DNA from 3 places in the Methylobacterium sp. Leaf100 genome. Region 1 is predicted to be linked to each of the others. Evidence: predicted binding sites of a transcription regulator. Region 1 holds the regulator's gene; each other region holds the start of a gene.

The links. The regulator PhoB, encoded in region 1, activates phosphate uptake and scavenging genes when phosphate is short. The targets are predictions, from matches to a motif close to TGTCATNNANCTGTCAT.
Region 2: a site for PhoB is predicted at 1,613-1,629, ahead of ASF25_RS00755 (ceramide glucosyltransferase). Genes of this name have one in related genera too.
Region 3: a site for PhoB is predicted at 5,618-5,634, ahead of ASF25_RS02685 (Orn/Lys/Arg decarboxylase N-terminal domain-containing protein). Genes of this name have one in related genera too.

What each region holds. Positions count from the first base shown of each region.
Region 1 is NZ_LMMW01000061.1:48,166-57,858, reverse strand. Features, by position in the region: gene pstS (phosphate ABC transporter substrate-binding protein PstS) at 1-666, shown strand, start outside; gene pstC (phosphate ABC transporter permease subunit PstC) at 815-1,789, shown strand; gene pstA (phosphate ABC transporter permease PstA) at 1,810-2,700, shown strand; gene pstB (phosphate ABC transporter ATP-binding protein PstB) at 2,751-3,569, shown strand; gene phoU (phosphate signaling complex protein PhoU) at 3,664-4,404, shown strand; gene phoB (phosphate regulon transcriptional regulator PhoB) at 4,505-5,206, shown strand; gene ASF25_RS18875 (GcrA family cell cycle regulator) at 5,273-5,914, opposite strand; gene ASF25_RS18870 (cell envelope integrity EipB family protein) at 6,315-7,190, shown strand; gene ASF25_RS18865 (DUF3572 domain-containing protein) at 7,438-7,770, opposite strand; gene ASF25_RS18860 (response regulator) at 7,846-8,226, shown strand; gene ASF25_RS18855 (PleD family two-component system response regulator) at 8,283-9,656, shown strand; gene ASF25_RS18850 (O-antigen ligase family protein) at 9,660-9,693, opposite strand, start outside.
Region 2 is NZ_LMMW01000001.1:180,715-190,407, forward strand. Features, by position in the region: gene ASF25_RS00745 (TetR/AcrR family transcriptional regulator) at 55-633, shown strand; gene ASF25_RS00750 (histone deacetylase) at 637-1,542, opposite strand; gene ASF25_RS00755 (ceramide glucosyltransferase) at 1,702-2,859, shown strand; gene ASF25_RS00760 (glutamine amidotransferase) at 2,898-3,599, shown strand; tRNA gene ASF25_RS00765 (tRNA-Leu) at 3,603-3,687, opposite strand; gene ASF25_RS00770 (YqaA family protein) at 3,834-4,415, shown strand; gene ASF25_RS00775 (disulfide bond formation protein B) at 4,417-4,905, shown strand; gene ASF25_RS00780 (DUF1178 family protein) at 4,911-5,387, opposite strand; gene ASF25_RS00785 (carbon-nitrogen hydrolase family protein) at 5,407-6,255, opposite strand; gene grxC (glutaredoxin 3) at 6,252-6,512, opposite strand; gene ASF25_RS00795 (response regulator) at 6,602-6,958, opposite strand; gene ASF25_RS00800 (N-formylglutamate amidohydrolase) at 7,178-8,086, shown strand; gene scpA (methylmalonyl-CoA mutase) at 8,267-9,693, shown strand, end outside.
Region 3 is NZ_LMMW01000001.1:553,473-563,165, reverse strand. Features, by position in the region: gene dctP (TRAP transporter substrate-binding protein DctP) at 1-927, shown strand, start outside; gene ASF25_RS02710 (TRAP transporter small permease) at 924-1,568, shown strand; gene ASF25_RS02705 (TRAP transporter large permease) at 1,565-2,917, shown strand; gene ASF25_RS02700 (BrnA antitoxin family protein) at 3,311-3,628, shown strand; gene ASF25_RS02695 (enoyl-CoA hydratase/isomerase family protein) at 3,636-4,445, opposite strand; gene ppk2 (polyphosphate kinase 2) at 4,525-5,448, opposite strand; gene ASF25_RS02685 (Orn/Lys/Arg decarboxylase N-terminal domain-containing protein) at 5,683-8,025, shown strand; gene ASF25_RS02680 (GNAT family N-acetyltransferase) at 8,025-8,630, shown strand; gene ASF25_RS02675 (metallophosphoesterase) at 8,647-9,462, opposite strand; gene ASF25_RS02670 (hypothetical protein) at 9,471-9,686, opposite strand.

The DNA of each region.
Region 1 (9,693 bases):
TATGCCGGCAAGATCGCCAAGTGGTCGGATGCCCGCATCGCCAAGCTCAACGAAGGCGTGAAGCTCCCCGACGCCAACATCACCCCGGTCTACCGCTCGGATGCGTCCGGCACGACCAACATCTTCACCACCTACCTCTCCCAGGTCTCCGAGCCCTGGAAGAAGGAGTTCGGTGCCGCCACCACGGTGAGCTGGCCCGTGGGCCAGGGCGGCAAGGGCAACGAGGGCGTCACCGCCACCGTCAAGCAGGTCCCCAACGCCATCGGCTACGTCGAGTCCGCCTACGCCAAGCAGAACAAGCTCAGCCACACCCTGCTCCAGAACAAGGCCGGCAAGTTCCCGCAGCCCGACGACAAGGCGTTCCAGGCCGCAGCCGCCAGCGCCGACTGGAAGTCCGCCCCCGGTTTCGGCATCTCGCTGACCGACCAGGCCGGCGAGGACGCCTGGCCGATCACCGCCGCGACCTTCATCCTCGTCTACCGCGAGCCGGCCGACGCGGCCAAGACCGCCGACGTGCTCAAGTTCTTCGACTGGGCCTACAAGAACGGCGACAAGCTCGCCGTCGACCTCGACTACGTGCCGCTGCCCGACAACGTCGTCGGCCTGATCCACGAGGCCTGGAAGACCATCAAGACCAAGGATGGCAAGCCCGTCTACAACAACTGAGCCCTCCTCCACGGAGGACAGGTGATCCATCGACGGGCCCGGTGCATGCGCCGGGCCCGTCCCATGGGCGAAAGTGGGCCCGGCGACGGTGGGCTCGCCTCGGGGCACGCCGCGCTGTAGACGCCGCAGAGAGAAGAGACGATTTCGGATGGGCGCCTTGACTGAACAGATCTCCCTGACGCGGACCGCCGCTCCGGCCCGGCGCAAGCCCGGCGGCCTCGGCGACACCCTGTTTCGGACCGCCTCCTACGCCTCGGCGATCCTCGTCCTCCTCGTTCTCTTCGGCATCCTCGCCTCCATCGCGTATGGCGGCTGGCCGGCCTTCGCCGAGTTCGGCCCCGGCTTCATCACCTCGAGCGCCTGGAACATCGGACAAGAGCAATACGGTGCCTTCGTCGCCATCGTGGGCACCCTGGCCTCGGCGATCCTCGCTCTCCTCATCGGCGTGCCGCTGTCCCTCGGCATCGCCATCTACCTGACGCAGCTCTGCCCCGGCTGGGCGCGCAAGCCCGTGGCGATGACCATCGAGCTCCTCGCCTCGGTGCCGAGCATCATCTACGGGATGTGGGGCCTGTTCATCTTCGCGCCCCTGTTCGCCCGCTTCGTGCAGATGCCGGTGTCGAACCTCGTGGAGGGGATGCCCATCGTCGGCACCCTGTTCTACGCCCGCGTGCCCTCGGGCGTCGGCATCCTCACCGCCGGCATCATCCTCGCCATCATGATCGTGCCGTTCGTGGCCTCGATCACCCGCGACATGCTCGACCAGATCCCGACGGTGCTGCGCGAGAGCGCCTACGGCATCGGCTGCACCACCTGGGAGGTGGTGCGCCACGTCCTCGTGCCCCAGGCCTCGGTCTCGATCATCGGCGCGATCATGCTCGGCCTCGGCCGCGCCCTCGGCGAGACCATGGCGGTGACCTTCGTCATCGGCAACGCCAACCGCCTCTCGGCCTCGGTGTTCGATCCGGGCTCCACCATCGCGTCCCGCATCGCCAACGAGTTCAACGAGGCCGACGGCCTGCAGCTGAACTCCCTGATGGCGCTCGGCTGCATCCTGTTCGTCATCACCTTCCTCGTCCTGATCGTCGCCCGCCTGCTCGTCCGGCGCGTGAAGGTCGCTTGAGTCCGGCCGGAGACACCACCATGGACGCGCTCAACACCGTCACCGCCGCGCCGCCCCTCCAGGCGAGCCGGGTCCGCTCGGGACGCCGGGTCGCCGACAAGCTGCTCATCGGCGCCAGCACGGTCGCGACCCTCATCGGCATCCTCGTGCTCGGCTCGATCCTGGCCATGCTGATCATCGAGGGCGTGAAGGGGTTCTCGCCGCTCCTCTTCACCGAGCCGACGCCCGGGCCCGGCTCCGAGGGCGGCGGCATCGCCAACGCGATCCTCGGCAGCTTGGTGATGACCTTCCTGGGCATCCTGGTCGCGACGCCGGTGGGCGTCATGGCCGGCACCTTCCTCGCGGAGTACGGCCGCAACTCGAAGCTCGCCGACCTCATCCGCTTCCTCAACGACATCCTGCTCTCGGCACCCTCCATCCTCATCGGCCTGTTCGTCTACACCCTGATGGTGCGGCCCATGGGGAGCTACTCGGGCTGGGCCGGCGCCGTGGCGCTCGCCATCATCGCCACCCCGGTCATCGTCCGCACCACCGAGGACATGCTGCGCCTCGTGCCCTCGACCCTGCGCGAGGCCGGCGCGGCGCTCGGGGCCCCGCCCTCCAAGGTGATCACCGCCATCACGTGGCGCGGGGCCTCCGCCGGCATCGTCACCGGCATCATCCTGGCGCTCGCCCGCATCGCCGGCGAGACCGCGCCGCTCCTGTTCACGGCGCTCAACAACAACAGCTGGTTCTCACCCAACCTCATGGGCGGCGTGCCGAACCTGCCGGTGATGATCTACCAGTTCGCCCTCTCGCCCTACGGCAACTGGCAGCAGCTCGCCTGGGCCGGCGCCCTCCTGATCACCGTCACGATCCTCGCCCTCTCGATCGTGGCCCGCTTCGTCATCAAGAGCGAGCGCGCGCGCTGATCCGCGCCCCGTTCGCCCCGCCCCCGTTCGACCTGAAGGACCCGCAACCGATGAACGCCGCCAACGGGATCACCTCCGCGCAGCTCACCGGCCGCCACAAGGCGGACGAGAGTTCCCCCGTCCGCATCGCCGTGAAGGATCTGAACTTCTACTACGGCACCTTCCACGGCCTGAAATCCGTGAACCTCAACTTCCACGACCGGCAGGTCACCGCACTCATCGGTCCGTCGGGCTGCGGGAAATCGACCCTGCTGCGCACCTTCAACCGCATCTACAGCCTCTACCCCGACCAGCGCGCCGAAGGGGAGATCCTGCTCGACGGCCAGAACGTCCTCGACGCCAGGGTCGACCTGAACGAGCTGCGCTCGCGCATCGGCATGGTGTTCCAGAAGCCGACGCCGTTCCCGATGTCGATCTACGACAACGTCGCCTTCGGCCTGCGCCTCTACGAAAAGCTGCCGAAAGCCGACCTCGACGTGCGCGTGGAGGAGTCCCTGCGCAAGGCTGCCCTGTGGGACGAGGTGAAGGACAAGCTCAAGCAGTCCGGCATGGGCCTCTCGGGCGGCCAGCAGCAGCGCCTGTGCATCGCCCGCACGGTGGCGCAGCGCCCCGAGGTGATCCTGTTCGACGAGCCGACCTCGGCCCTCGACCCGATCTCGACGGGCCGCATCGAAGAGCTCATCGAGCAGCTGCGGTCCGAATTCACCATCGTCATCGTCACGCACAACATGCAGCAGGCGGCGCGCATCTCGCAGTTCACGGCGTTCATGTATCTCGGCGAACTCGTCGAGTTCGGTCCGACCACGCGGATCTTCATGAACCCCGAGAAGCGCCAGACCCAGGACTACATCACCGGCCGCTTCGGCTGATTTCTTGGGAGAGGGGGCGGCTCCTCCGCCGCAGCCCGCCCCACCCCGCCCTGTGGCAGGGTTCCCCGAACGAGACCTGACCGAGGAGTGCGACATGCCCGACCACATCGTCAGTTCCTACGACACCGACCTCGAAGACCTGCGGCGGTCCATCTCCGAGATGGGCGGCATCGCCGAGAAGATGATGACGGAGGCGAGCGACGCCCTCGTGCGCCGCGACGTGCCCCTGGCCCAGGCGGTCATCGCCGCCGATCACCGTCTCGACACCCTGCAGCGCGAGATCGAGGAGCGCTCGATCCTACTCATCGCCCGGCGCCAGCCCATGGCCATCGACCTGCGCGAGACCGTGTCGGCGATCCGGGTCTCGAACGACCTCGAGCGCATCGGCGATCTCGCCAAGAACGTCGCCAAGCGCGTGGTGGCGATCGCGGACCAGATCCAGCCGCAAAAGATCGTCATCGGCGTCCAGCACATGAGCGACCTGGTGCAGGAGCAGCTCAAGGACGTCCTCGACGCCTATGCCAGCCGCGACACCAAGGCGGCCCTCGACGTATGGGAGCGCGACGACGCCATCGACGCCCTGTACAACTCGCTGTTTCGCGAACTCCTGACCTACATGATGGAGGATCCGCGCAACATCTCGTTCTGTACGCACCTGCTGTTCGTCGCCAAGAACATCGAGCGTATCGGCGACCACACCACCAACATCGCCGAGACGATTCACTACCTCGTCACCGGCGCCAACAGCCTGGCGGAGAGCGATCGTCCCAAGAACGACGCTTCGAACTACGCCACGGTGGACATGCCGCCCCTCGGCCTGACCACGGGCGCCTGAGGGGAGCCCTCGTCGAGGGCGCGAAAGACCAAGGGTTCGAGCCCTGCCCGCCCCGCCATGGGTCGGGCGGGGTTCCGGGCCGCATGAGCGGGCGGTTGTGATGAGTACGCGGATCCTCATCGTCGAGGACGAGGAGGCCCTGACCCTCCTGTTGCGCTATAATCTCGAGGCCGAAGGGTTCGAGGTCGATTCCGCCGCGCGCGGCGACGAGGCCGACCTGCGGATGCAGGAGCAGGTGCCCGACCTCGTGCTGCTCGACTGGATGCTGCCCGGCCTGTCGGGGATCGAGCTGTGCCGCCGGATCCGGGCGCGCCGGGAGACCGAGCGCCTGCCGGTGATCATGCTGACGGCCCGGGGCGAGGAGGGCGACCGCATCCGTGGCCTCGGCACCGGGGCCGACGACTATATCGTCAAGCCGTTCTCCGTGCCGGAACTGCTCGCCCGCGTGCGCGCCCTCCTGCGCCGGGCCAAGCCGGCCCACGTGGCCAACCTGCTGGTGGCCGGCGACATCGAGCTCGACCGTCTCAGCCACCGCATCCGCCGCGAGGGCCGCGAGATCCATCTCGGTCCGACGGAGTTCAAGCTCCTCGAATTCCTCATGCGCAGTCCCGGGCGCGTGTTCTCGCGCGAGCAGCTGCTCGACGGCGTCTGGGGGCACGACGTCTACATCGACGAGCGTACCGTGGACGTGCACGTCGGGCGTTTGCGCAAGGCCCTGAACCGGCCCCGGCAGAGCGACCCGATCCGCACGGTCCGGGGCTCGGGCTACTCGTTCGACGAGATGTTCGCCGGCACCGAGTGACGCGCCGGCCGCAAGCGCGGAGCGTGACCCGCTCGGGGTCCCGGCGGCACGACGATCGCGATCGCCTCAGCGAAATCCGCCGACCCTGCGGTCGCGCTTGCGCTCGGCCGCCGGCTGGTAGGCGATCTGGGCGTGGTGGGTGCAGTAGGGCAGGCCGGTGATGGCGCGGTCGCCGCAATAGTGGAAATCGGGCGACGTCGGGTCCCCGAGGGGCCAGCGACACATGGATTCGCGCAGATCCATGATCGTGACCCTGCGCGAGGCCGCCAAGCCCACGGCCTCGATCCGGGCCACGGGCACCGGCGCGGCGCGCGTATCCGCGGGAGCGGGCTGCATCGCGACGACGGATCCGGCCTCGACCGCCGCGGTTCCGGACGGTTCGCTGTCCCGGCCCACGGTCCCGAGCATGGGGGCATCGATCCCGAGCCCTTGGATTTCGGTGTCCCGATGCCCGGTCTCGTGGTCCGCGGATTCCGGTTGTCCGGGCTCCTGGCCCGCGCCCTCGCGGACCGGCTTCTTGCGGGGAAGGGTGTCGGGCCCCTTCGCCACGCGGCCGGACAGGCCGAGACGATGGACCTTGCCGATGACGGCGTTGCGGGTCACGCCACCGAGTTGCGTGGCGACCTGGCTCGCGCTCAGGCCGTCCTGCCACAGGCGGCGCAGGAGATCGACGCGCTCGTCCGACCAGCTCGGAACCGTTTCGGTCATCGCCCCCTCCGACATCGTGCACCGATCACCGCATGTATCACGGGCGCGAAGGACCGGCGGCGGAGCTCCGCAGCGTAAGGTCCCGGGACCGGACAGGTGACGTTCGCCTCGGGCTCTCTTCGGCGACGGTCGAACCGTACAGGAGCGCCCGAGTCCGAGGCAAGAGCGGCCTTGACCGCGTTCGGGCGGGCGACGGGGTTTTCACCGTCAAAGCCAAGTTGGCAAAGCCAAGTTTGCAAACCCAGGTTTGCAAGGACGAGTTCGCAAAGCCGTGCCCGGCTCTCTCCGCCGCGAGGGACTCGCATTGCCGGTGGGTGACGGGCGGCCTATCTGACGGGCAGTCCATGCGTGCCGAACGGTGCGCCGGTCCGACCCCGCCAACCCCCCGGCAGGAGACTTCATGCGTCTGTCCCGCGCCACGGCCTGCCTCATCCTGTCCGCCAGCGGGGCGTCGGCCGCCGAGCCCGTGCCCCTCGCCAGCCACCGCGCGGTCTACGACCTGTCGCTCGCCCAGAGCGGCGGCACCCGGGCGGTGGAGAGCGCGCGCGGGCGCATCGTCATCGATTTCTCGGGCGACGCCTGCAAGGGCTACACGATGCAGACCCGGCAGGTGACGGTGCTGGAAAGCGGCGAGACCGGCAGCCGCACCTCGGACCTGCGCAACACCACCTTCGAGAGCGCCGACGGGCGCAGCTACCGCTTCAAGGTCAGCACTTTGCTCAACGGCACGCCCGGCCAATCCGTGGACGGCACCGCCGAGACGGTGGCCGATGCCCTCAAGGTTCGCCTGAAGGAGCCCAAGCGCGACGGGTTCCAGGCGAGCGGAGAGGTGCTGTTCCCGACGGTCCACATGCGCCGCCTCATCGCGGCGGCGCGCGAGGGCCGGACGACCCTCTCGGTGAAGGTCTACGACGGCACCGACGACGGCCGGAAGGTCTACGACACCCTGGCGGTGATCGGGCGCCCGGCCACGACCGCTTCCGTCAAGGAAGGGGCGCCTCAGGAGGAAGCCGCGGGCGAGGGCGCCGCGAAGCCGAAAGCCGACCGCGACAAGCCCCTGCGCGAGGGGGAGATGGCGGGCATGACCCACTGGCCGGTGACCCTGAGCTACTTCACCGCCGGCGAAGGCGAGCGCACGCCGATCTACGTGCTGACCTTCGACCTCTACGAGAACGGCGTCAGCGGCAACCTGCGCCTCGATTACGGGGAATTCGCCGTGGCGGGCAATCTCAGCCGCCTCGACAAGCTCCCGGCCGCCACCGACTGCAAGTCCTAGAGCACTCTCCGCCGAAGTGGATGCCGGTTCGGCGCAAAAGAGCGCGGCAAAGCGAAGGCCTCGCGATGTGGCCCGACCCAACGCGGTCGGGCGCAGCGCGAGGGCATCGGCTCCCGGAGCGGCGTCGATCCGCCGGCAGGGCGGATGATGCGGAGGCGCCCCTCTCACCGCGACGGGAGTGGCCCGTCCACCGCTCCGATCGATCGGTCGGGCGGACCTGCCTCGAATGGGCGGACGCGGGGCGCCGTCAGACGTCGTCGCCCCGCGTCCCCTGATCCGAAAATCCGTCGTCGAACTCCATGGGCGAGAGTCGGCCCCAGGCCGCCGCGATCCGCTCGGGCGGCACCGCCAGGGCCTCCGCCGCGGCCATCAGGGTGGCTTCGTCGCCCATGACGTGGTCGAGGAGCCCGGCCAGGAATCCGGCATCCTGCGCGCTCGCCCGCAGGGTGTCGGGGGTCACCCCGGTGGCGTTGAGGAAGGGGTAGAGCCGCTCGTCGTCCGTGGCCATCCAGGCGAGGATCGCCAGGGCGAGGCGCTCGGCCGAATCACGGTCATTGGCGGATTTGCGTTTCGTCAACATGTATCCGTTACATCTCATTGCGCGGGCCATGCCTCGAAGAACAATGAGCCGCTCGAACGCCGGGAACAATGGGCCATGACAAAGACGGTGCTCATCGTCGAGGACAACGAGCTGAACATGAAGCTCTTCAACGACCTGTTGGAAGGGCACGGCTACGCAACGCTCAAGACCGCCAACGGGATCGAGGCCATCGAACTCGCCCGCGCCCACCGGCCCGATCTCATCCTGATGGACATCCAGCTTCCCGAGGTCTCCGGCCTCGAAGTCACGAAGTGGCTGAAGGAGGACGACGACCTCAAGTCGATCCCGGTCATCGCCATCACGGCCTTCGCCATGAAGGGCGACGAGGAGCGCATCCGCGAGGGGGGCTGCGAGGCCTACCTGTCGAAGCCGATCTCGGTCGCCAAGTTCCTCGCCACCGTCCGTCAATATCTCGGTGACGGCAAGTCGTCGTGACCCGGCATATCCGTCTGATCGGGCGTGTCCCCTTCGATCCGAACGCGTGAGGACAGATGTCGGCCCGGATCCTGATCGTCGATGATCTCTTCCCCAACGTGAAGCTCCTGGAGACCAAGCTCTCCCTGGAGTATTTCGACGTGCTGGCGGCCATGAACGGCCCGGATGCCCTGGCGATCTGCGCCAAGGGTCTGTGCGACCTCGTCCTCCTCGACGTGATGATGCCCGGCATGGACGGGTTCGAGGTGTGTCGCCGGCTCAAGAACGACCCCAACACCGCCCATCTGCCCGTGGTGATGGTCACCGCCCTCGACCAGCCCTCCGACCGCCTGCGCGGCCTCGATGCCGGCGCCGACGACTTCCTGACCAAGCCCATCGACGACATCGCCCTGTTCGCCCGCGTGCGCAGCCTCGTGCGGCTGAAGGCGGTGACGGACGAGCTGCGCAGCCGCGCCCTGGCCTCCCGGGATTTCGGCATGGGCGACCCCCTGGCGCTCGCCACCGCCGAGACCGGGCAGAACGCCACGATCCTGCTGGTGGAGGACCGCGCGAGTTCCGCCGACCGCCTCGCGACGGCGCTCGGCCAGCACCACAGCGTCACCGTCGAGGCCGATCCGCACAAGGCCCTGGTGCTGGCCACCGAGGGCGGTTTCGACCTCGCCCTCGTCAGCCTCGATCTCGCCGATTTCGACGGCCTGCGCCTGTGCAGCCAGCTACGGTCCCTCGACCGGACCCGGGCCATGCCGGTGGTGATGATCGCCGAGCCGCACGACAAGGCGCGCGTGGTGCGGGGCCTCGATTTCGGCGTGCACGACTACCTCATGCGCCCCGTCGACCGGAACGAGCTCGTGGCCCGCGTCCGCACGCAGGTGCGCCGCCGCCGCTTCTCCGATACCCTGCGGGGCGCCGTCCAGGCCTCCATGGAGCTGGCGATCATGGACGGGCTCACGGGCCTGCACAACCGGCGCTACCTCGACAGTCATCTCGGTGCCCTGTTCGCCGAGGCGGCGCTGCGCGGCCGCCCGGTGGCGACGCTTATGCTCGACATCGACCGGTTCAAAACCATCAACGACACCTGGGGCCACGAGGCCGGCGACGAAGTGCTGCGCGCCTTCGCCGATCGCATCCGCACGCACACGCGGGGCATCGACATCGTCTCCCGTTACGGCGGCGAGGAGGTGGTGATCATCCTGCCCGACGCCGAGGCACCCGAGGCTCACGCCATCGCCGAGCGCATCCGCGAGCGGATCGAGGCCGTGCCGTTCTCGATCCAGCGCGACACCCGGGCCATCGGCGTCACCGTGTCCATCGGCGTGTCCTGGCGCCGGCCCGAGGACGTGGGACCGGCCGACATGCTCAAGCGCGCGGACCTCGCCCTCTACCGGGCCAAGAATGCCGGCCGCAACCGCGTCGAGGCGGCGGCGGCCTGAGCCTCAGCCCGTCTCGGCCCCGCCTTCCTGCAGCCAC
Region 2 (9,693 bases), on a different contig from region 1:
TCCTTATCGGCTATCTTACCGACCGTCCAGACGGTTTTTAGAAATAGGAACGTGATGACCAAACCGCGCACGCGGCGCGAAGACCGCCCGGCGATCATCCTCGATGCGGCCGAGCGCCTGATCCGCCGCGTGGGGACACGCACCCTGACCATCGATGCGGTGGCGGCGGAGGCCGGCCTGAGCAAGGGCGGCGTGCTGCATCATTACAGCTCGAAAGACGCGCTGATCCAGGCGCTGGCCGAGCGCAAGCTCGGGATGATCCGCGACAGCATCGCGGCCCACGAGGCGGCTCAGGGACCCGGTCCGGCCGCTCTCCCTCTGGCGCTCATCGCCCATGTCCGGCAGGTCTACGCCGACGAAGAGGGATTTCCCCGCGCCCTCCTGCTGGCATCGGCGGAGAATCCCGAGGCCTTCGCAGGCTTCAACACATTCCTGAAGGACCGCCTCGCCCAGATGGAAGACGTCGCCCGCTGCCCCGGCGCGGGTGCGGTGCTGACCTTCGCGACGCTCGGCCTGCTCCTGACGCGGACGCTCGGCTTCCACACCATCGAGGGTGCGGATCTGGCTCGATTGTTCGACGCCATGGAGCGATTCGCGCGGGATCTTCCCAAAGGCGACCCGGACCGGGCGTGACGCTCAGGCGGCCTGCGCCGCCATGGCCTCGAACACACCGGCATGGCGGGCCGCGAGGGCATCGATATCGGTTGCGTAGCCGCCGCCGATCACCGCCACGAGGGGAATGTTGCGGGATCGCGCCGCCGCGACGACCAAGCGGTCCCGAGCGGACAGCCCCGCATCCGTGAGGGCGAGGCGACCGAGACGATCGTCGCGGTGGGGATCGACGCCGGCGTTGTAGAAGACGAGATCCGGAGCGAGCGCATCGAGGAGGGGGCCGACATGGGCTCCTAGAGCGGCGAGGTATGCCGCGTCCTCGAGCCCGTCGGGCAGGCCGACATCGCGGTCGCCTGCGATCTTGCGGGCCGGGTAGTTCCTCTCGGCGTGGAGCGAGAACGTGAACAGGTCCGGCGTGCCCGACAGGCAATCGGCGGTGCCATCGCCCTGGTGCACGTCGCAATCGATCACCACGGCGCGGGCGATGGTGCCCTCCCGGTGAAGGGTACGGGCCGCGATGGCGACATCGTTGAAGATGCAGAACCCGGCCCCGCCGCTGCGGCGGGCATGGTGACTCCCCCCGGCGGCGCTTCCCGCGAGGCCATGCGCCAGGGCGAGTCGCGCCGCCAGCAGGGTCCCGGCGACGGAGGCCCGCGAACGCGCGACCACGCTCGCTTCCACGGGCAGCCCGATCTCCCGCGCGACGGCGCGCGGGACGTCGTGGGCGAAGACGGATTCGACGTAGGCCCGGTCGTGCACCCCGGCGATGAGATCCACATCCGCCGGCTCGGGACGCACGAATCCCCCCGGCGCGAGGCCCCGCGCCTGGAGGATCTCGGACAGGCGGCGGTACTTGCCCATGGGGAAGCGGTGCCCGTCCGGCAGGCTCGCCTGATAGTCCGGGTGATAGACGATGGGCGGGACCGTCACGCCCCCGCGGCCTCCGCTCCGTGGACCATCCCCCGCATTCCCGCCCTTACGCCGCCCATCCCGCAGACCTTGTCATACGACTGAAGCCGAGGGGCTGTTAGGGCCGTTCGGACGACCGGGGCGCGGCACGATGTCGGCCTCGGCGCGGGAGACCCGGACATGATGGACGCCTGGACCGGAACGGACCTTGCCCTGATCTTGTGTCTCGCCCTGACGCTGATCAACTTCGCCAGCCTCGGGCTGGCGGGTCTGCGTCTCGGGGGACGGCGCGGCGCCTCGATCTTCCCCACGAAAGCGCCGATCTCCCTGGTGCGCCCGGTCTGCGGCCTCGAGGCCTTCAGCGAGGAGATGCTCACCCGGGGCTTTCGCCTCGAGCATCCTGACTACGAACTCATCTTCTGCGTGGCCGACCGGGCCGACCCCATCGTGCCGCTGCTCCACCGCCTGATGGCCGCTCATCCAGAGATTCCGTCCCGCCTCATCGTCGGCGACGAGCGAATCAGCGACAATCCGAAGCTCAACAATTGCGTCCGCGGCTGGGAGGCGGCGCGTCACGACTGGGTGGTGTTGGCCGATTCCAACGTCCTGATGCCACCGGATTATCTCCAGCGGCTCCAGTCGGCATGGCGTCACGACACCGGCCTCGTCTGCTCGACGCCCATCGGCGCGCGACCGGATGGCTTCATCGCCGAGATCGAATGCGCGTTCCTCAACACCCTCCAGGCCCGCTGGCAATATGCAGGCGAGGCCGTGGGCCTCGGCTTCGCCCAGGGCAAGAGCATGCTGTGGCACAAGCCGTTCCTGGAAGCCCGCGGCGGCATCCGCGCCCTCGCGGCCGAGATCGCCGAGGACGCGGCGGCGACGAAGCTCGTGCGGGCGGCCGGCGCCCGGGTCCATCTCGTGGCGAGCCCGTTCGAGCAGCCCCTGGGGCGGCGAAAGCCCGCCGAAGTCTGGGCGCGCCAGTTGCGCTGGGCGCGCCTGCGCCGCGTCACCTTTCCGGCGTTCTTCGCACCCGAGATCGGCACCGGTCCGGTCCTGCCCTTCGGCATCGCCCTCCTGTCGGTTCCATCGACGACTCTCGCGGGTTGGCTGTGCGCTCTGGCCGCCCTCTGGTACAGCGCGGAGTACGGCCTCGCGGTTCGAGCTGGATGGTATCGTGGGCCGCGCCTTCTCCTCGCCTTCCTCGTCCGCGACGCTGTCTTCCCGGTGATCTGGATCGGCGCCTGGATGCGGGGCGCGGTTCTCTGGCGCGGCAACCCCATGGATATCCGACCGAAGGCACCGGCCCGCCTGAGCACCCGGGTGACGGCGGCCTGAGCTTCCGGTGCGGCCGGCGCCCTGGTAAGCCGCCCGTCATGAAGATCGGCATCCTCGAGACCGGCGATCCGCCCGAGCGCTTGAGTGACCGCTACCCGTCCTACGGGCGGATGGTGGCCGATCTCGTCGGGCCCGGCCATGCCTATACGCACTATGCCGTCGCGCGTGGGACCCTTCCGGCGGACCCCTCGGAGCAGGACGCCTACCTCATCACCGGGTCCCCAGCGGGCGTCTACGAACCGCTGCCCTGGATCGCCGCCCTCATCGGGTTCCTGCGCACGGTGCCGCCCGAAACGCCGCTGGTGGGCATCTGCTTCGGTCATCAGGTCATGGCCGCCGCCTTCGGCGGGCGGGTGGCGAAATCGCCCAAGGGCTGGGGCATCGGCCTGCATACCTACCGGGTCCAGGCACGCGCACTCTGGATGGACGACGTCACCGAAATCGCCGTCCCGGCGATCCATCAGGATCAGGTTCTGGAGCCGCCGCCCGGCACCCTGACCCTCGCGGGCAGCAGCTTCACGCCGTACGGCATCCTCAATTACCGTGACCGGCGCGCAATCTCGTTCCAGGTCCACCCGGAATTCGCGTCCGACTACGCCCTGGCCCTCGTCGCCGGCCACAGCCCTGCGGTACCGCACGAGCCGGCGGTGCACGCAGCAGCCCTCGCCTCGCTGGCGCGAGCCAACGACGGACCACGCCTCGGCGGCTGGATCAGGCGATTTCTGGAGACCGGAGCGTGACGATGGTGCGGGCGGTCGGAATCGAACCGACACTCCTTGCGGAACCGGATTTTGAGTCCGGCGCGTCTACCAATTCCACCACGCCCGCGATGCACGCCTCATGGCACACCTTCGTGATTCGAGCCAGTGGCGATTTTCCACGGCCGCGTGCTCGCCACGCCCTTTGGCCTATGCTCAAAGGGCAGTGCTTTTCCACCCCATCCATCCGGATTCCGCCAAGCCCATGATCCGTCCATGATCCGCCGCCTGTACGAATGGATCCTCGCGCTCGCGGGCAAGCCGTCGGCGCCGTGGGCGCTGGGCGCGGTGTCGTTCGCCGAGAGCTCGTTCTTCCCGGTACCGCCCGACGTGATGATGGTGCCCATGGCGGTGAGCCGGCCCGACCGGGTGTGGTTCTACGCCCTCATCACCACCCTGACCTCGGTGGCCGGCGGCGTGCTCGGCTACGCCATCGGCGCCCTGCTGTTCGATTCCGTCGGCCAATGGGTGTTCCGGGTCTATGGCCTGTCCGAGAAGGCCGCGACGTTCCAGGCGTCCTACGCCGAGTACGGCCATTGGGTGATCCTGCTGAAGGGGCTGACCCCGATCCCATTCAAGCTCGTGACCATCACCTCGGGTTTCGCCCATTACGACCTGTTCTGGTTCGTGGTTCTGTCCCTCGTCACCCGGGGCGCGCGCTTCTTTCTTCTGGCGGGACTTCTCGGGCGCTACGGCGTTCAGATCCGCGGGGTGCTCGACCGGCACCTCAACGTCGTCGCAGCCATCGCGGTCGCGGTGATTATCCTCGGCTTCGTCCTGTTCAAGGTGCTTCTGTAAGATGAACTACGCGACCCTGCTGCGCCTGCGCCGGAGCGCCCTGATCCTCGTCGTCGGCGCGGTGGTGACCCTGGCGGCGGCGCTCTATTTCCAGTTCGTGCTTGGCTACGTGCCGTGCAAGCTCTGCCTCGAGGAGCGCATTCCGTACTATGCGGCGATCCCCCTCGGGATCCTCGCCCTCGTGCTTCCGGAACGCCTGAGCCGCGTTGCCCTGGGCCTGGCCGCCCTCGGGCTGCTCTACGGCGCCGGGTTGAGCGTCTATCACGTCGGCGCCGAGTGGGCGCTCTGGGCCGGTCCGACGGATTGCGGCGGGGGTACCGGGGCGGCACCCGCCACGGTCACGGATTTCCGCGCGACCCTCGAGACCACGCGGGTGGCCGATTGCTCCACCGCCGCCTGGCGGTTCCTGGGCGTCTCGCTCGCCGGCTGGAACGCCGTGGTGGCGTTCGTCCTCGCGTCCATTTCGGGCACGGCCGCCGCGAAGCGCTGATGGGGTCAGTGCCGGTCGTCGGGGGCGGGCGGTAGGGGCGCCACCTCGATACCCTCTTCGACGAGGGCTCGGGCTTCCTTGAGGCTGGCTTCGCCGTAGATCGGGCGGGTCGGGCTCTCGCCGTAATGCATCCGGCGCGCCTCCTCGGGAAACGCCGTGCCGACATCGTCGGCAGTGCTGGTGACGTGCTCGCGCACGGCTCGCATGAGCGCGCGAACGCGCTGTTCGGGCTCCGAGAACACGGGTGTCGGCGCAGGAGCGGGGACTGGCGTCACCTCGGGCACATCGGCAGCGGGACTGCGAGCCACCGCACGATCGGTGCGGGCGATGGCCGGGGCCATCATTCCCTTGGCCACCCGCGCGGATCCGCAGACCGGACACGCCACCAGCCCACGCGCGGCCTGGTCGTCGTAGGATTCGCTCGACGGAAACCAACTCTCGAAGGCGTGGCTGCCATCGCAGACGAGGGTGTACCGGATCATGGGCGGACTCGGGTCGGGATCAGGCGGAATGCCCGATCCGCTCCACGGTGAACGGCCGGGCGTGCAGGAGGGCCGGTATCCGCGCACGGGCGTCGGTGACGCGGGACAGGTCGATCTCCGCCAGGATCACCCCGGGCTCGTTTCCGCCGGCATCGGCCAGCACCTTGCCCCAGGGATCGACGATGAGCGAGTGGCCGTAGGTGTCCCGCCCGTCCTCGTGATGGCCGCCCTGCGCCGCCGAGATCATGAACGATCCCGTCTCGATGGCGCGGGCCCGGTGCAGCACGTGCCAATGGGCCTCGCCGGTCTGCTGGGTGAAACACGCCGGCGCCGTGAGGATCGTGGCGCCGGCCTCGGCCAGCGCCCGGAACAGGGCCGGGAAGCGGATGTCGTAGCAGATGGTGACGCCGATGGGTGCCCACGGCGTGTCGGCCACCACCGCACAGGCTCCTCCCGTATACGTGGCGGATTCGCGCCAGCGCTCGCCGTTGGGCAAATCGACGTCGTAGAGATGGACCTTGTCGTAGGACGCGGTGATCGCCCCCTGCCCATCGATGAGGAAGGCACGGTTGGCGATCTTGTCACCGTTGCGCACGGCGAGCGACCCGATCTGGACAACGAGGCCGCGCTCCCGCGCCACCTCGCGCAGGGCCGCCAGCGTCGGGTCTTCGTCCTGGCCGGTGACCTTCTCGAACAGGCTTGCCTTACTGCGCTCGACCAGGGAGGTCATCTCCGGGGTCTGCACGTAATCGGCACCTGCATCCGCCGCCTCGCGCACCAGGGCGACCGCCGCGTCGCGGTTGGCGAGGGGGTCGCGTCCCGAGCGCATCTGCACGCAGGCGGCGACGAAGCGGGATGCGTCCGTCACGAGGCGGACACCATCGGCTCGAGCTTGCCGGCGCCGTTGAGAGCGTAAAGATCGTCACAGCCGCCCACATGGCTCTCACCGACGAAGATCTGCGGCACGCTGGTGCGTCCCCCGGCCCGCTGAACCATGGCGGCGCGCGAGCCGGCCGTCTTCTCGACGTCGATCTCAGTGAAGACGATGCCCTTCTCTCGAAGCAGGCTCTTGGCCGCCGAGCAGTAAGGGCACCAGGCGGTGGTGTAGATCGTGACCGGCTTCATGTCTCAGGGCCCCAAGGCGTTCCACATCGCTTATAGGCGAGCCCGGAGACTCTTCCTACTGCGGCGTTCCGCGGGGCCTGAGGCGATTTTCAGGCCGCGAGCAGCTTCTCGACTTCGTTGACGAGGTCGCGCAGATGGAACGGCTTCGACAGCACCTTGGCGTCCTTCGGAGCCTTCGAATCCGGGTTGAGGGCCACAGCTGCGAAACCCGTGATGAACATCACCTTGATGTCGGGATCGAGCTCGGTGGCGCGGCGCGCCAGCTCGATGCCGTCCATCTCGGGCATCACGATATCCGTGAGGAGCAGCTCGAACGGCTCCTCGCGCAGCCGGTTGTAGGCCGAGAGGCCGTTGTCGAACGAGAGCACGTCGTAGCCGGCATTCTGCAACGCCTTGGCCAGGAACCGGCGCATGTCGTTGTCGTCTTCCGCGAGGAGGATCTTCATCGAACGTTGCCTTGTGCCCTTGAGTCGCTGTGTTCTTTCCACAAAGCACCAGCTTGGTAAACAGAACGTTGCCAACGGACGCCGGCCGCCCCCCGGGCTTGGTGTGCGACGGCACCGTGGCCTGCGGGCGACGGGCGCCGTGACGGTAGACACGGCCCGCACGGCCCCGCACAGTGGGGCCATGCGTTTTCCCGCCCGGACCGAGGCGCCCGCGCCGCGATGACAGAACCGCTCTCCCCTCCGGATTCTCCGGAACATCCCTGGTTCGACCCGCCCTTCCGCGTGGACGAGCCTGAGGCCCACACCCTCCCCTTCGTGTTCAATGCGCCCCATTCCGGGGCCGTGTATCCGCGCGCCTTCGTCGAGGCCTCACGCCTCGACGCCCTGACCCTGCGTCGGTCGGAGGACGCGCATGTCGACCGGCTGTTTGCGCCGGTGGTGGATCTCGGCGCGCCGCTCATGAGCGCGCACTTCCCCCGGGCCTACCTCGACGTGAACCGCGAGCCCTACGAACTCGACCCACGCATGTTCGACGGGCGATTGCCGGCGTTCGCCAACACACGCTCCATGCGGGTGGCCGGCGGCCTCGGCACCGTGCCGCGAGTGGTCGCCGACGGACAGGAAATCTATCGCGGACGCCTACCGGTGGAGGACGCGGTCACCCGGATCGAGACTCTCTACAAACCGTATCATCGCACCCTGCGCGGACTGATCCAGCGCACCGCCCGCGAGTTCGGCCACGCCATCCTCATCGATTGCCATTCGATGCCGTCCTCGAGCCTCGGCCGGGACGAGTCCGCACGGGCCGACTTCATCCTCGGCGACCGGTTCGGCACCGCCTGCGCGCCCGAGCTCATCGGGGCTTTCGAGGACCACCTTCGTGCCCGTGGATTCCGCACCCTGCGCAACAAGCCCTATGCGGGCGGCTTCATCACCGAACATTACGGCGAACCGAATCTCGGACGCCATGCCCTTCAGGTGGAGATCAACCGTGCCCTCTACATGAACGAAACGAGCCTCGCACTCGGGCCGGGCTTCTCGGAACTGGTATGGCACCTGCGGACCGTCGTCGCGGCGGTGGCAGCCGAAGTCGAGGACTGGGCGCCGCGCCGAATGGCGGCGGAGTGAAGCGAGCCATCGCCCTGCCGCCGGCAAATCTGCCCGATCCCGAGGCAAAATTATTTTAAGGCCAGACACGGCGCGCGAAATTTTCGTGACATCGAGCCAGCCGTTCGGTGGATAGCAGTAGCCCGGCTCGCGCGCTTACCTATAATGCCGGGCAACACGCCGCCGCACGAGCACGCATCCATGCCCTCCCGCATTCCCGATTTCACCGCCGTCGCCTACGCGGCCGATGCCATTGCCGCCCCGGTGCCGCCGATGGGCGAGCCCTGGATGACCCCCGAGGGCATTCCGGTGAAAGGCGTCTACGGACCCGAGGACCGCGAGGGCATCGAGTTCCTGAACACCTATCCGGGCGTGGCGCCGTTCCTGCGCGGGCCGTACCCGACCATGTACGTCACCCAGCCCTGGACGATCCGGCAGTACGCCGGATTCTCGACGGCGGAGGATTCGAACGCGTTCTACCGGCGCAACCTCGCCGCCGGGCAGAAGGGCCTGTCGGTGGCCTTCGATCTCGCGACCCACCGGGGCTACGATTCCGATCACCCGCGGGTGTCGGGCGATGTCGGCATGGCGGGCGTCGCCATCGACTCGATCTACGACATGCGGACACTGTTCTCCGGCATTCCCCTCGACGAGATGACCGTCTCGATGACCATGAACGGCGCCGTGCTGCCGATCCTGGCCCTCTACATCGTGGCGGCCGAGGAGCAGGGCGTGCCGCCGGAGAAGCTCGCGGGCACGATCCAGAACGACATCCTCAAGGAGTTCATGGTCCGCAACACCTACATCTACCCGCCGGCGGGTTCGATGCGGATCATCGGCGACATCTTCGCCTACACGTCGAAGAACATGCCGAAGTTCAATTCGATCTCGATTTCCGGCTACCACATGCAGGAAGCCGGGGCGACGAACGACCTCGAACTGGCCTACACGCTCGCCGACGGCGTCGAGTACATCAAGGCGGGCCTCGCCGCCGGCCTGACCATCGATCAATTCGCCCCGCGTCTGTCGTTCTTCTGGGCGATCTCGACGAACTTCTTCATGGAGATCGCCAAGATGCGGGCTGCGCGCCTGATCTGGGCCAAGCTCGTCAAGGAATTCGAGCCGAAGACCGACAAGTCCCTGCCGCTGCGCACCCATTCGCAGACGAGCGGCTGGTCGCTGACGGCGCAGGACGTGTTCAACAACGTCACCCGCACATGCATCGAGGCGATGGCGGCGACGCAGGGCGGCACCCAGTCCCTTCACACCAACGCGTTGGACGAGGCGCTGGCGCTGCCGACAGACTTCTCCGCCCGCATCGCCCGCAACACCCAGCTGTTCCTGCAGCAGGAGAGTGGCACGACGCGCGTGGTCGATCCGTGGGGCGGCTCCTACTACGTCGAGAAGCTGACTCAGGACATCGTCGCCCGCGCCTGGGAGCATCTTCGCGAGGTCGAGGAATTGGGTGGCATGGCGAAAGCCATCGAGGCCGGCATCCCGAAGCTGCGCATCGAGGAGGCGGCCGCCCGCGCCCAGGCCCGGATCGATTCCGGCCGGCAGACCATCGTGGGCGTCAACAAGTTCAAGCCGGACGACGACCGCGCCATCGAGCTCATGCGCGTCGACAA
Region 3 (9,693 bases), on a different contig from region 1:
AAGATCTCGCATCAGTTCCCCGGCGGCACCATCGACGAGGGCGACTTTCGCGACCGCGCGTGCCGCAAGTTCGCCGCGGCCCTGGCCGAGCGCTCGAAGGGCGCCCTGGAGCTCCAGGTCTATCCGGGCTCGTCCCTGATGAAGACGAACGCCCAGTTCGGCGCCATCCGCAAGGGCGCCCTCGACATGACCCTTTACCCGAGCCCCTACGCCGGCGGCGAGGTGCCGGAGATGAACATCGGCCTGATGCCGGGCCTCGTCACCTCCTACGCGCAGGCCACGGCCTGGAAGACCGCCCCCGTCGGCCGCAAGCTGACCGAGATCCTCGAATCCAAGGGCGTCGTGGTGGTCTCCTGGGTGTGGCAGGCCGGCGGCGTCGCCAGCCGCGACCGGCCGCTCTTCACGCCCAGCGACGCCAAGGGCCTCAAGGTCCGGGGCGGCTCGCGCGAGATGGACCTGATGATGAAGGCGGCGGGCGCCGCCACACTCTCGATCCCGTCGAACGAATCCTACGCCGCCATGCAGACCGGCGCGTGCGATGCCGTCATCACCTCCTCCACCAGCTTGATCTCGTTCCGCCTGGAGGAACTCTCGAAATCCCTTACCTCGGGGGCTCAGCACACCTATTGGCTCATGTGGGAGCCGATCATGATGTCCAAGATCGTGTTCGACCGCCTGCCGAAGGACCAGCAGGACCTCATCATGACCATCGGCGCCGAGCTGGAGGCCTTCGGCCAGAAGGGCGCCAAGGACGACGACACCCGAGTCGAGCAGGTGTTCGCCAAGGCCGGCGCCAAGGTGCAGCAGCTCGACGAGAAGACCCTCGGCCAGTGGCGCGACATCGCCAAGGACACCGCGTGGAAGGACTTCGCGGGCAAATCCGCGAGCTGCGCCGAGCTCCTCAAGCTGGCGGAGCAGGTGTCGTGAGCCACGCCTTCGACGCGGCCTCCGCCGCCTCCGAATCCGTACGGGCCGCGCCCGAACCTCGCGTCCCCGGGCTGCTCGGGGCCATCGACCGCGGGATGAAAGCGATCAACGGCGTGGTGATGATCTTCGGCGGGCTCGCCCTCGTCGGGGCCTGTCTCGTCCTCAGCTACAGCGTGTTCGTGCGCTACTGGCTGAAGGAGCCCACCGACTGGCAGGACGAGATGGCGGTGTTCCTCATCGTCGGCGCGACCTTCTTCTCGGCGGCCGCCGTCCAGGCCAAGCGCGGCCACGTCGCCATCGAGGCGCTGAGCGGCCTGCTCTCGCCGCGGGTCAACCGCGCCCGCCTGCTCATGGCCGATATCATCAGCATCGTGTTCGTGACGTTCTTCGCCTGGAAGAGCTGGAGCCTGTTCCACGAAGCCTGGGTCGACGGGCAGGTCTCCCAATCGACGTGGGGGCCGCCCCTGTGGATTCCCTACGCCCTCATGGCTTTGGGCATGAGCTTCCTGTCCCTGCAGTTCCTCCTGCAGATCGCCGAGGCCCTGAACTACGGCCCCCGTTCCGCCGGCTGGGCGAACCCGAAGGTCGGCCTCGGGGCCGACCTGAACGCCGATCCCCTCAAGACGAGCCCCCACCCATGAGCGTCGCGGCCATCGGCTTCCTCTACGCGGGTGCCACCCTCAGCGCGATGCTGGCCGGCATCCCCATCGCCTTCGCGCTGGGCTTCGTGGCGCTCGCATTCATGTACTTCTTCATGCCGGGCGCCTCCCTCGATACGGTGGCGCAGAACGTCTACGAGGAGATGGCCTCCATCACACTCCTGTCGATCCCGCTCTTCATCCTGAAGGGCGCGGCCATCGGCCGTTCACGAGCCGGCCAGGACCTCTACTCGGCCATGCACGCCTGGATGCACCGCATCCCCGGGGGGCTGGGCATCGCCAACGTCTTCGCCTGCGCGCTGTTCGCCGCCATGGCGGGGTCCTCGCCCGCCACCTGCTCGGCCATCGGCTCGGCGGGCATCCCGGAGATGAGGAAGCGCGGCTACTCGCCGGGCTTCGCCGCCGGCATCATCGCCGCCGGCGGCACCCTCGGCATCCTGCTGCCGCCCTCCATCACCATGATCCTCTATGCGGTGGCGGCCGAACAGTCGCTCGGGCGCCTGTTCCTCGCCGGTATCGGGCCGGGCCTGCTGCTGGTCGGCCTGTTCGCCGCCTGGTCGGTCTATCGCTTCCGGGCCGAATACGCGGCCGCGAAGGACGCCTTCGAGCGCAACGGCACCGCCTCGCCGATCCTCGCCGAGGACACCTACAGCATGCGCCAGCGCTTCTCGACGCTGCCGCGGGTGCTGCCCTTCGTGGTGCTCCTCACCGGCGTCATGGTCGCCCTCTACGGCGGCTACTCCACGCCCTCCGAGACGGCGGGCCTCGGCGGTCTCCTGGCGCTCGGCCTCATCGCGGTCATCTACGGCGTCTGGCGCCCGAAGGACGTGAACCCGATCCTCGCCGCCACCTTGCGGGAATCGACCATGCTGATGCTCATCATCGGCATGTCGCTCCTTTACGCCTACGTGATGAGCTACCTCCACATCTCGCAATCGGCGGCCAACGCCATCGTGGCGCTGCAGCTCTCGCCCTGGGTGCTGCTGGTGACGATCCTGGGCCTCGTGATCCTGCTCGGCTTCTTCCTGCCGCCGGTCTCGATCATCCTGATGACGGCGCCGATCATCCTGCCGCCCCTGAAGGCCGCCGGGTTCGACCTCGTCTGGTTCGGCGTCGTCATGACCATCACCATGGAGATGGGCCTGATCCACCCGCCGGTCGGCCTCAACATTTTCGTCATCAAGAACATCGCCCCCGACATCCCGCTGAAGGACATCATCTGGGGCACGCTGCCCTTCGTGATGCTGATGGCGGTGGCGATCCTGATCCTCTGCCTCGTCCCCGGCATCGCCCTGTGGCTGCCGAACTGGCTGCTGCCCTCCACGCGTTAGGGCGAACCAGCCTCGAAACGGCTGGGCGGCCCGGACCTCTGGTTCGGGCCGTTCGCTTGCGTCTGATCACAGATCGACCCCATTGTGTCACGACAAAATTGTCGTTACATTTTTGCAAGTCGATTCGCTTCGCATGGGACGCGGCCAAGGCCGAAAGCAATCTGCGTAAGCATCGCATCAGCTTCGAGGTTGCGTCCCGAGTCTCTGCCGATCCTTACGCATCGAGTTCGCAGGATCGGATCGAGGACGGTGAGTATCGCTAGCAGACGATCGGCCTCGTGGATGGCGTCATGATGGTGCTGGTCGCTCACACGATCTTCGACGCTGACGATGGAACGGAGATCGTTCGCATCATTTCGGCTAGACATGCCGACCGGCAGGAGCGCAAGCGCTATGAACGAGACCGATCCCGTCATCTTTGAACTCGACCTGCCCCGGCCCGCCGCCCTCACGCCGGAACAACGCGCGGAGTTGGAGGCGCTCGCCGCGACGCCGGATTCCGAGATCGACTACAGCGATATCCCGCCGCTGACGGAGGCGTTCTTCGCCAACGCCCAGCGCAATCCGTTCTACCGTCCGATCAAGGCTCAGGTCACCGTTCGCCTCGACGCGGACGTGCTCGCTTGGCTCAAGACGGGCGGGCGCGGCTACCAGACGAAGCTGAACGCGATTCTTCGGCGTGCCATGCTCCAGGACGTTCCGCCGAAGTGACCGGTTCTCACCGCCCCCGCCAATCCGGCGCCCGCTTGCCCAGGAACGCTTCCATTCCCTCGCGAAAATCGGCGCTCGTGTAGCAGAGGCGGATGAGGTCGTCACCGGGGCGCTCGCCGGCCGTGTCGTCGGCGTCCTGAAGCCGGCGCAGGCCCTCCTTGGTGGCGTGGAGGGTGAGGGGCGCGTGGCCGGCGACGAGGGTGGCGAGTTCGGTGGCGCGGACCGCGAGGGCATCTGCATCCGCCACCACCTCGCCGACGAGGCCGATGGCCAGCGCCTCCTCGGCCCCGACGAGGCGGGCGGTGAAGATCATGTCCTTGACCCGGGCCGGGCCGACGAGCCCGGAGAGGCGCTTCAGGTTGGCGAGCGACAGGCAGTTGCCCAGCGTCCGCGCGATGGGAAAGCCGAAGCGCGCGTCGCGGGTGGCGACCCGCAGGTCGCAGGCCGCCGCGATGGCCGCCCCGCCGCCCGTGCAGGCCCCCGCGATGGCCGCGATGACGGGCACCCGCAGGCGCTCGAGGGCACCCATCACCCGGTCCATGAACCGCTCGTAGTCCAGGGCGTCCTGGGCCGAGGCGAAGCCGCGGAACTGGGCGATGTCGGTACCGGCCGCGAACGCCTTCTCGCCCGCGCCCGTGATCACCAGCACCCGCACGGACGGGTCGGCCTCGATCCGCGCGCAGCGGTCGATGATCCCCTGATACATCGCGAAGGTGAGGGCGTTGCGGGCCTGGGGCCGGTTGAGGACGAGGCGGGCGATGCCGGCCCCGTCCTGCGTGAACAGGAGCTCGTCGGTGTCGCGCGCAGGGCTGGTCATGGCGGGTCCGGGGTCGCGTGGAATTCCAGCCCCGGGTCTGCCCATCCCGGCGGCCCGGATCAACCCGGGGGCGGTCGTCTCAGAACAGGCTCGGCACGAACATCTCCGGCGGGACCGGCTGGCGGGCGTAGTCGTCGTGGCGCTCGCGCTCGGGCAGCTGGACGGCCGGGTGCGCCACCGCGCCGTAGGGGATCTGCGACAGGAGGTGGGCGATGCAGTTGAGCCGGGCCTTCTTCTTGTCCACGGCCTCGACCACCCACCACGGCGCCTCGGGGATGTGGGTGCGGGCGAGCATCACTTCCTTGGCCTTGGTGTAATCCTCCCACAGGCGGCGCGACTGCACATCCATCGGCGAGAGCTTCCACTGCTTCAGCGGATCGTGGATCCGCATGGTGAAGCGCAGCTCCTGCTCCTCGTCGGTGATCGAGAACCAGTATTTCAGCACGATGATCCCTGAGCGCACCAGCATGCGCTCGAATTCCGGCACGGAGCGGAAGAACTCCTCCACCTCGTCGGGCGTGCAGAAGCCCATCACGCGCTCGACGCCGGCGCGATTGTACCAGGAGCGGTCGAACAGCACGATCTCGCCGCCGGCGGGCAAGTGGGTCACGTAGCGCTGGAAGTACCATTGCGTGCGCTCGCGCTCGCTCGGGGCCGGCAGGGCGGCGACGCGGCAGACGCGGGGGTTGAGACGCTGGGTGATGCGCTTGATCGCCCCGCCCTTGCCGGCGGAATCCCGGCCCTCGAAGATCACGACGACGCGCAGCTTCTGAGCCTGCACCCAATCCTGCAGGCGCACCAGCTCGTGCTGGAGCCGGAACAGCTCGCGGAAATAGCGCCTGCGGTCCATCTGCGGCGCGCGTGGACCGTCCCCGACGGCATCGGCGAGGCGTTCGAGACGCTCCTCCTCCATCTCCATTTCGAGTTCTTCGTCGAAATCGTCGGCGACTTCACGGCGGATCGCCTCGATGTCGAAGGTGCCTGCCCGTTGCCCCTGATCCATTGCCGCCGTCCCGCCCGTCGCTCGAATCCCGATCGCTGGCGTTAGAGCAGGCGCGTGTGACAGTGCTGCTACGGGCGATCGGTGCGCCATCGGTCTATGGGTGATGCCGCCGGCCGCCGGCGCCGAACCCGGCCGTGTCGCCCTCGAAAAGCCGCCGCCCCTCCGCAACTGTCATCGAAGCGTCACGTCCCGTCGCGAACGGTGCGCGCCAAACACCACGGAGCCTTTTCCCGCATGGACTTCTTCCGCCGCTTCACCGTGCTGATGTGCGCGCCGAACTTCGATCCGGACGATCTCGAGGGCGTGCGCGTCCAGCAAATCCTCACCTCCATCGAGAAGCTCGGCTTCGAGGTGGTGCGGGCGCGGCGCGTCGAAGATGCGGCCATCGCGGTCCAGACCGACGCCGCCATCGGCTGCATGGTGGTGGATTGGGGCAAGCGCGGGCTGGACGGCAAGGCGGCGGCGCTCATCAACCTGATGCGGAAACGCGGGCTGGAAATGCCCATCGTGATCATGGTCCGCCGCAAGCGCCTGGAAGACATCCCCGTCGAGGTGCTGGACTTCATCGACGGCTACATCTTCCTTGCCGAAGAAACCCCCGAATACATCGCCCGCGGCCTCGTCAGCCGGGTGAAGCAATACGCCGAGACCCTGAAAACGCCGTTCTTCGGCGCGCTGGTCGACTACGCCGAGCAGGGCAATCAGCTCTGGACCTGTCCCGGCCACAACGGCGGCATCTTCTACAACCGCTCGCCCATCGGCCGCATCTTCGTCGAGCACCTCGGCGAGGCGATCTTTCGCGACGACCTCGACAATTCTGTCCTCGATCTCGGCGACCTCCTCGTCCACGAGGGGCCCGCCCTGAAGGCGCAGAAGGAAGCCGCCGTCATCTTCGGGGCGGAGAAGACCTACTTCGTCCTCAATGGCACCTCGGCCTCGAACAAGATCGTGCTGTCGGCCCTGGTGGCGGAGGGCGACCTCGTGCTGTTCGACCGCAACAACCACAAGGCCGCGCATCACGGCGCCCTGTTCCTCGGCGGCGCCGTACCGGTGTTCCTCGAGACCGATCGCAACTGCTTCGGGTTGATCGGCCCCATGTACGCCGAGGCCCTGGACGAGACGGCGATCCGCGAAAAGATCCGCACCAATCCCCTGGTGAAGGACCCCGACGCGTGGAAGCGCGAGCGCCCGTTCCGCGTGGCGGTGGTCGAGCAATGCACCTACGACGGCACGATCTACAATGCGCAGATGATCCTCGATCGGATCGGGCACCTCTGCGACTACATCCTGTTCGACGAGGCCTGGGCGGGCTTCATGAAGTTCCACCCGCTCTTCGCCGGGCGCTTCGCCATGGGCCTGAAGGGGCTGGACGAGACCTCGCCGGGCATCATCGCCACGCAATCGACCCACAAGCAGCTGGCGAGCTTCTCCCAGGCCTCGCAGATCCACACCAAGGACAGCCACATCCGCGGCCAGACCCGCCGCATCGAGCACCGGCGCTTCAACGAGACCTTCCTCGTCCACGCCTCGACCTCGCCGTTCTATCCCCTGTTCGCCTCCCTCGATGTGGGCGCGCAGATGATGAAGGGCCGCTCCGGCGTCGTCCTCTGGGACGACACCATTCGGCTCGGCATCGAGTGGCGCAAGAAGGTCCGGGCCATCCGCCGCGAGTTCGAGGAGAAGGAGGGCGATCCCCTCCGCCGCTGGTTCTTCGACCCCTTCGTGCCCGACACCGTGAAGGGCCCGGATGGCAAGGTGCCGTGGGAGAGCATCTCCACCGACGAACTCGCCAGCAACGCCAAGTACTGGGAATTGACTCCGGGCGCGGCCTGGCACGGCTTCACGCACGTGGTGCCCGATTATGCCATGACCGACCCGAACAAGCTCACGGTGCTCACCCCGGGCTTCGACCGGCGTACAGGTGAATACGCCGAGCACGGCGTGCCCGCGCCCATCGTCGCCCAGTACCTGCGTGAGAACCGTATCGTGCCGGAGAAGAACGACCTCAACTCGCTGCTCTTCCTGCTGACGCCGGGCGTCGAATCCTCCAAGGCCGGCACGCTGATCTCGGGCCTCGTCGCCTTCAAGCGCCTGCACGACGACAACGTGCCGCTCGAAGAGGCGATGCCCGAGTTCGTCCGGCGCCGGCCCAACCGCTACAAGGGCGTGCGCCTGCGCGATCTCTGCGCCGATTTCCACGCCTTCCACCGTGAGGCCGGCACCAGCGCCCTCCAGCGCAAGCAGTTCGAGCCGGGGCACCTGCCCGAGATGGTGATGACGCCCAAGGAAGCGGTCCAGCAGCTCACCCGCAACAACGTCGATTACGTGCCCATCGCGGAGGCGGAAGGGCGCGTGGCGACGACCTTGCTTCTGGTCTACCCGCCGGGCATCGGCACGGTGCTGCCGGGCGAGCGATTGGACGAGCGGGCGAAACCCATGCTGGACTATTTCAAGATGTTCGAGCGCTCCGCGAACCTGTTCCCCGGGTTCGAGGCCGAGATCCAGGGCGTGTTCCGCAACGTGGATCCGGACGGCACCATCCGGTTCCACACGTATGTCATGCGCGAGACCCGCTGATGCCGGCGCTGGCCGGCGACCCCGACCTCGTCATCCGACCCTCGTCGGATGCCGACGTGGCGGACATGGTGGACATCTACGCCCACCACATCCGGCGCGGGGTCGGCGATGTCGGCGATTTCGAGGAGGATCCGCTCCATCCGGACGACCTCAAGAAGCGCCGCAAGGCCATGCGCAAGAAGCGCCTGCCGCACCTCGTCGCCGACCGCGACGGGGTGGTGGCCGGCTACGCCTACGCGGTGCCGTTCCGCAAGCGGCCGGCCTACCGCTACACCCTCAAGCACTCGATCTACGTCCACCACGAGCACCTGCACGCCGGCATCGGCCGGCGCCTGCTGCCGGCCCTCATCGAGGCCTGCGCGGCCGGCGGCTACCGCCAGATGATCGGCTACATCGACGCGAAGAACGAGGCCTCGTTGCGCCTGCACGAAGCCTGCGGGTTCGTGCGCGTCGGGCTGCTGCCGGCGGTGGGCTACAAGTACGGCCGCTGGAGCGACAGCGTCATGGTACAGTGCGCCCTGGGCTCCGGCGCGACCGACCAGCCCGGCACCTGGACGCGTCCCGTCGAGGCGGTGGTGGCCGGCCACGACTGGATCGGCAAATAGCCGGTCACCGAGGAACCTACTCGGCGTCCCGCCAACCGCTGCCATGCCACAGCCGCACGGTCACGGTGGCGGCGCCGTCCGCGATGACGATGCGGTTGTAGGCGTTGGGTTCGGAGCCGCGCAGGCGGGTCGAGGTGGCCGAACCCGCTTGGACCGCGAGCAGATGCCCGCGTCGGCCCCGCATGACGCCCCGGTCCACCGTGTCGTTCGCAGCACCCGAGGCGTCGGCTTCGGCGAACCGGGCGTAGTGCCGGTGGAGGTGGCCGGCGAGGGTCAGTCCGACGCCCTGGCGCCGGAACGCGGCGAGCGCCAAGTCGGCGCGGCCGACGAGGCGGGCTTCCTCGTCCCAGGGCGGCGGCATGAACGGGTGATGTCCCACCACGATCCGGAACACGTGCGCCGGCATGGCGGCGAGCCGCGCCTCGGCCTGCACGATCTGGCGCCGCCGGATCTTGCCCTGCGACCAGTCGGCCTCGGGCGCCCAGGTCCGCACTGTGTTGAGGCAGACGATGCCGATCTCGTCGTCGAGATGGGTCGGCTCCGTGCTGGGCGCGATGTAGCGGCGGTAGCGCGCGAACGGCCGGAGGAAGCGCTGCACGAGGTGGAACGGCGAGATGTCGTGGTTGCCCGGCACGGCGATCCACGGCGCGTCGAGGCGTGCCAGGAAGGCCCGGGCCGCCGCGTACTCCACCCTGCGCGCACGCATGGTGAAATCCCCCGACGCGATGACGAGGTCGGGACGATCGCGGTTGAGTTCTGTGATGAGCCCCTCGACCACGGCCGGGTTCGTTCGGCCGAAATGCAGGTCCGAGATGTGGGCGAGGCGCCGCAACGCCTGTTTTATTGCTGGGCGCGGTTGATGATCGCCTGGAGCGCGCGGGCCACGGGCTCGGTGACGGTCTTGCGGTACTTGCGGTGAACCAGCTGGCCGTTGTGGTAGATGTCGTGCTCCACGTAGAGCTTCTCGCCGTCCCAGCGGACGATGTTGTCCGTCTCGGTGGTCTCCTCGACGCCGAGATCCTCGCGGAAGGTCACGCCACCGGCTTGCGCAAACATGGTCGGT